3 regions of the Clostridium gasigenes genome follow, and region 1 is predicted to be linked to each of the others. Evidence: a T-box and tRNA genes for the amino acid it is inferred to sense, from the RefSeq annotation. Region 1 holds a T-box; the other regions hold tRNA genes.
What was found. A T-box is a leader RNA that pairs with one kind of tRNA and senses whether it is charged. The one in region 1 lies ahead of metG (methionine--tRNA ligase), so its partner is inferred to be a tRNA-Met.

Region 1 (2,277 bases):
AAGTAATATCTTACTGCATCAACACCAAATTTATTTATTAAAACAACTGGATCAACTACATTACCTTTTGATTTTGACATTTTACCACCATCAACAAGTAACCATCCATGTCCAAATACTTGCTTTGGTAATGGTAATTCTAAAGCCATTAACATTATCGGCCAATAAATAGTATGGAATCTTAAGATATCCTTACCTATTAAATGTACATCCGCGGGCCAATATTTTTCATAGAATTCTTGATTTTCACTGCCATATCCTAAAGCAGTTATATAATTTGAAAGTGCATCTATCCAAACATAAACAACATGACCTTTGTCAAATGTTACAGGAACTCCCCAGTCAAAGCTAGTTCTTGAAACGCAAAGATCTTGAAGCCCTGGTTTTAAGAAGTTATTAACCATTTCATTTTTTCTTGATTCTGGTTGAATAAATTCTGGGTTTGCTTCTATATATTCCATTAATCTATCTGCATAGTTACTCATCTTGAAAAAATAAGCTTCTTCTTTTGATTTTTCTACTGCTCTATTGCAATCAGGGCAGTTACCATTTACTAATTGAGTTTCTGTCCAAAAAGATTCACATGGAGTACAGTATAATCCTTCATATGAAGATTTGTATATATCTCCCTTGTCATGTAATTTTTTGAATATATCTTGAACAGCCTTTATATGACACTCATCTGTTGTTCTTATAAACTTATCATAGCTAATATTCATCATGCTCCAAAGATCTTTAATTCCAGCAACTACTTCGTTAGTATGTTCTATTGGCGTAATTCCTTTTTCTTCTGCTATTCTTTGGATTTTTTGACCATGCTCATCAGTTCCTGTTAAAAACATTACATCATATCCTGTCAATCTTTTAAATCTTGAAATAGCATCTGCTGCTACGGTTGTATATGTATTACCTATATGAAGTTTTGTTGATGGATAATAAATAGGTGTAGTTATATAATATGGTTTTTTACACATTATTTTTTTCCTCCCTTAGTTTAACTATATTTAATAAAAAAAGCCCCTATATAGGTTTTTATACCCATATAGAGACGTATTATACGTGTTACCACTCTACTTTATATTTATTTCACAATAAATATCTTATCAGGTGAATTATCACCATGCAATATAACGGTTGTTACCGTATCCTTCTAACTTTGATTCATAGTTCAAAGGATATGCTCGGAGACCATCTTCATGAAGCTTATCGACGCTAGCTTTCACCATTTCTAGCTCTCTTTTGACTTTCTCCTTCATTACTCTTCTCTTCAATGCTTTTATTATTTTAATATAATGATATTATATAATAAAATTACTGTCAAATTTTTTTAATATAATTTTCAATTTTTATTTATTCCTTATCATTTTAACTTTTCTTTCAGCTTCCTTAAACAATTACAATTCCTATCTTCATACTAATTCTTATCTTTGTAATTAGTATCCCCAATAATATATGTTATAATAGATGTTATAATAGATGTTATAATAGATATATATCATTGGGAGTGATTTGTTATGAGTGACTTTAAGTTACCGCGAATAGGTTTAAGAAATATAAAAACAGCCATTTCTGTATGTATATGCTTAATTCTTTTTTCAAAAGACCCTTTTTTTGCTGCAATAGCATCTATAATGTGTATGCAGGATACAGTTGAACATTCACTAAAAATAGCAACAAATAGGGTAGTAGGAACATTATTAGGTGGTCTACTTGGGCTTATATTTCTTTATTTAACTAGATGGCTACAGGCGGAAACCTTCACTCCATATATTACAAGTATAGGAGTTGTTATTGCTATTTATTTATGTAATCTACTAAAGAGACCAGCAGCTTCTGCAATGTCATCTTTAGTATTAATAGCTATTATGATAGCACCTGCAACTAGTAACCCTTTTATTTACGCATCTAAAAGAACAATAGAAACAATATTTGGAATCACGGTTTCAATTCTAGTAAATAAATATATCAAACCCCCAAAAGAACAAGATTAAATATTACAATTAGTACATTTTATTCATCAGGAGGCTTTACTATTGATAAATTCTAAAGAAATTTCAAAACTTACCTTTCCTAAAGTAGGACTTAGAACTATAAAATCTGCAATTTCAGTATTCTTATGTTTAGTTATATTCCCAGAGATCCCTTTCTTTGCTTGTTTAACTGCTGTTATATGTCTACAAGACACCGTAGCTAATTCAGTTAAAACTGGTATTCATAGAGGCGGCGGAACTATACTTGGTGGTTTTATAGGTGTTATTTTCCTGCTATTTTGCAGAC
Region 2 (2,277 bases), 190 kb from region 1:
GTATTAAATATATTAATGATAATTATGGTCACTATGAAGGTGACCAATCTATAAAAATTTTTGCTTCATTATTAAAGGATGTCTTTGGTACACATATTAAGACTATTAGACTAAGGAGCGATGAATTTATTATTCTAATAAAAGATGATAATGAATTTTTAATAAAAAAGTTTATAAAAGATTTAATTAATAAGTTAGAGGAATACAATAAAAATAGTGGTAAAGAATATAAAATCAAATTTAGCTATGGAATAGCAATTTATAATCCTAATAGAGAAAATATTGAAGAATTATTAAACCGTTCTGATGAAGCGATGTATCGTAACAAAAATAGTAAATCTTATTATAATGATAATATATAGAAAAAAGGAGTATCTGCATAGGATATTCCTATTTCTTTTGCCTTAAAAATATTTTGAATAAAATATTATATATAACTACTTTATTCAAATTTAAAAATACCAATACTATTTAAGAACTTTTTATCTATAAGTGATGTTCCTGGTAAGTTCGTATCTTTCCTATAATTTTCCACTGCTATTTCAAGAGAGTAGTTATAAATACCATCAGGTTTTTCTTTAAAATATCCTAAGGATTGAAGCCGTCTTTGAACTTCATACACATCTGCTCCTTTATCATTACGGTTGATATCCCTGACATAGCTAGAAAAAAGCCAACTTGGGCCACTAGATATAATAACGGGAGTACCATAATCAACTAAGGAGTAAAGTTCCTGGGCATTATTATTAAACATTCTTATACACCCGCTAGAAGCCATAGAACCTATTGAATCAGGATTGCTGGTACCATGAATACCATAAGTGTCCCAAGGTGCGTTTAAACCAAGCCAGTAACCACCAAATGGACCATTCATAAGAGCTTTACTAGAAATTTTCCAGTTACCAATTGGAGAAGGCGTAGCTTTCTTTCCAATTGCAACAGGATAGGATTTTTTTACTTCTTTAGTTTCTGAATCTAATAGAGATAGAGTTAATTGATTAACGTCTATAAAAATAATATATTTATTATTTAAACTTTCCTTATTAGCATTATATAACTCATAAGATTTAACGCTAGAAATAGGAAGCGATAAACTTAATAATAGTAAAATTAGTAATAAGTGAATGGATCTTTTCATTTAATCACCCTTTAAATTTTAATTATAAGGTATTAAAAAAATAACAAGTCAAATATGCCTTATATATATAAGCATTAGGAAATATAACGAAAAATATACAAAAACAATTTAAATACGAAAAAACCAATTACAATAATGTAATTGGTTTAACTATTTGGTTGCGGGGATAGGACTTGAACCTATGACCTTTGGGTTATGAGCCCAACGAGCTGCCAACTGCTCCACCCCGCGATATTATTAGCTTGATATTTAATATCTCTGCTACAATTAATATTATATGTCATTAATAGAAAATCGTCAATGGTAATTAAATGGGAAAAATATATTAAAAATTTTAATTTTGATATATAATATAGACTATAAAAATAAATAGAATATAATGTAGATAAATAAATATAGGTTAGAGGTGAAACCATGGCAAAGATTAATAGTAAAAATAATGATTTATTACATAATTCCAAGCTTACAACTACACCAAAGGTGTATGCTATTTTATTACATTTAGTAAATGACAATAGAGAAGATTTGGCTCAAATTGCTAAGCGAGTAGATTACTTAATACTTTATACAACTAGATGTATATCTCTTAAAGATTTTAAAGAAGCAAAAGAAGCTATTGAAAAAGCTGGAGAGAGAATACAATTTCTTAAAAAAGAAGGCGTAGAAATAGATTATTTAGAGTACTTATATGAAGGCACTAAAAAAAAGTTGAAATAAGATAAGGAATCTAAATAAATATTTTAATAATAACTAGTTATTTTTAAAATATTACTAAATAAAAGACGAGAAGTAATAAATTACTTCTCGTCTTTACTATTTAAAGATATTATCTTTTTCTTTTGTTAGCAACTTCTATATTAACTTTTCTATTGTGTAATCTTTGTCCTATACATGTATCCATAACTTTAGATTGGATATCAGGAGTAACATTTACAAAAGCAAAGTTTTCTAATATATCTATATCTCCAACAGCTGTTGGTTTAACGTTAGCTGTTTCTTGAATGAAGCTTACAAGTCCCTTTGGAGTTAAGCCATCTCTTCTACCAACTGATATGAACAGACGAACATCTTCACCCTTAGGAGAGTCTAAAGCGTTATCTGAATAGCCACTAGCCATATCAGATTTGAATTGGCTCTTT
Region 3 (2,277 bases), 1.3 Mb from region 1:
CATGCTACTATTTTACCCATGGCTCCATTAACTTCTGAAGATGATAATGCCATAGCCATAGCTTTGACAGCAGTGTCTCCTAAAAGAGAGTTACCAGCTTCTAAATATTGTTGTAATTTATAAGCGTCACCGCCGATAAGACCACTTAATGAATAAACTTTACGTTCACGTCCATCGGTAGCACCTTTTCTCATTACATCAAGAGTTTCTTTCATATGTGAAAATAATTCTGCGCGTGAAGTACCTTTTTCTTCAATCTCGCGATTTATTGCATATTCACTTAATTTTATGTTTTCTGTTTTGCATATTTCAATAAGTTGACTAGCTGACTTTGCTATCATTATGTTTACCTCCTGTTTCTGGATTAATAACTATAACCTTGTTTATTCCATTGATTTTTTTTATATCTGCCATTAAAGAATCGGGAACAACAGTATCTACTTCAAAAGTCATAGTTGCAGATTTCCCTTTTTCGCCTCTAACAAGTTTCATAAAAGCAATATTGATTTTATGAGAATAAATAAGTTCTGACACTTTTGCTACTGTTCCTGGAATATCATTATGACAAGTAATTATAGTAGGATATATACCAGTTATTTGTACACTATTACCATTTATCTCAATTATCTCTACATTACCACCACCAATAGATGAACCCATTACTTCAAAGGTATTATCTTTAATATCTGTTATTAAAAATTTAACTGTGTTTGGATGGACTTGTCCAAGATCTTCTTCAACAAAGTTTACAATTAATCCTTTATTTTCAGCAATTTCAATAGAATTTTTAAGTCTGTCATCGCTTGGCTCCATTCCAAGTATTCCTGCAACAAGGGCTCTATCTGTTCCATGGCCTTTATAAGTTTTACCAAAAGAACCATGAAGTAAGAATGTAACCTCTTTTATATCATTTCCAACAATAGTTTTTGCTATTTTACCAAGTCTAGCAGCTCCAGCTGTGTGGGAGGAGGATGGACCTACCATTATAGGGCCTAGAATGTCAAAAACACCAAAATTTTTCATAGTAACTATCATTCCTTTCATTAATATAATATTTTATTATATTTTTTCGCTAGTGTAGTAATTTTCCACAATCGGATACTTTTTTCGACTAAGTTCACTTAAATACTAAACGGTTTCACCTTGGTTGTCAAGAAATCGAGGTATTAAGGATTTTATTATTAAAAAAAGTTCCTAAGGAATCTTTTAAATAATAACTAGTCAGATTGTAGGCTATTTTCTTTCAATGCACCAAAATAAAAAACACTACAATAAATTATAGTGTTTTAATTTGGTTGCGGGGATAGGACTTGAACCTATGACCTTTGGGTTATGAGCCCAACGAGCTGCCAACTGCTCCACCCCGCGATATTAAGTTGTGTAATTAGTTTTCCTAACCACAAGACTTATAATAGTACACTAATTGTAATAAGTCAACTTAAATATTATTTTTTAAGGCGTAAAGAGTAAATTAATTTATAGTAATTCTTTTAGAACTTAGTTTTTTCAAACACCTTAAGTTAAATAATTCATAAAAAGGGATTAACCTACTGAAAAAAATGGTCAAATAATATATAATAATACTAACTAATATAAAAAATGAATTTATTAGAAACAGGGGGAGAAAATTATGACTAATAATGAATTTGCAGTTCAAATAAAAGATTTACAAATGAATTTCGGGGATAAAAAGGTTTTAAAGGGAATAAATTTAGACATACCGGCAGGTAAAATAATAGGTTATATTGGACCAAATGGTGCAGGGAAAAGTACAACAGTTAAAATAATATTAGGGCTTATTGAAGGTTACACTGGGGAAGTTAAAATATTTGGAGAAGATATTTCAACTGGAAATGAAGAATATAAAAAAAGGATTGGATATGTTCCAGAAGTTGCAGAGCTTTATGATAGTTTAACGGCTAAAGAATATTTAACTTTTGTTGGCCAATTATACGGATTAGAATATGAAATTGTAGATAAAAAAGCTTTAGAATTAATGACTATTTTAGGAATTGGAGATGCTTATGATTCAAGGATAACTACTTATTCAAAGGGAATGAAACAAAAAGTAACTATAATATCAAGTTTGCTTCATAATCCAGATATTTTATTCTTAGATGAACCATTAAGTGGATTAGATGCAAATAGTGTAATGATAATTAAAGAGATATTAGCAGAACTTGCGCGTAGTGGGAAAACTATTTTCTATTCATCACACATTATGGAAGTTGTTGAAAAATTAAGTGATAGAATTATTCTTTTAAATGATGGAAATAT

Region 2: it encodes a tRNA-Met, which carries the amino acid that the T-box ahead of metG (methionine--tRNA ligase) is inferred to sense. The anticodon was not compared.
Region 3: it encodes a tRNA-Met, which carries the amino acid that the T-box ahead of metG (methionine--tRNA ligase) is inferred to sense. The anticodon was not compared.

The regions. Positions count from the first base shown of each region.
Region 1 covers NZ_CP071376.1:1,122,205-1,124,481, forward strand. Annotated here, with positions in the region: gene metG (methionine--tRNA ligase) at 1-974, opposite strand, end outside; T-box leader at 1,042-1,280, opposite strand; gene J1C67_RS05545 (FUSC family protein) at 1,515-1,991, shown strand; gene J1C67_RS05550 (FUSC family protein) at 2,034-2,277, shown strand, end outside.
Region 2 covers NZ_CP071376.1:1,309,138-1,311,414, forward strand. Annotated here, with positions in the region: gene J1C67_RS06435 (GGDEF domain-containing protein) at 1-362, shown strand, start outside; gene J1C67_RS06440 (L,D-transpeptidase family protein) at 443-1,138, opposite strand; tRNA gene J1C67_RS06445 (tRNA-Met) at 1,294-1,369, opposite strand; gene J1C67_RS06450 (hypothetical protein) at 1,553-1,855, shown strand; gene J1C67_RS06455 (DEAD/DEAH box helicase) at 1,965-2,277, opposite strand, start outside.
Region 3 covers NZ_CP071376.1:2,471,344-2,473,620, forward strand. Annotated here, with positions in the region: gene sdaAA (L-serine ammonia-lyase, iron-sulfur-dependent, subunit alpha) at 1-341, opposite strand, end outside; gene sdaAB (L-serine ammonia-lyase, iron-sulfur-dependent subunit beta) at 322-1,023, opposite strand; tRNA gene J1C67_RS11515 (tRNA-Met) at 1,293-1,368, opposite strand; gene J1C67_RS11520 (ABC transporter ATP-binding protein) at 1,631-2,277, shown strand, end outside.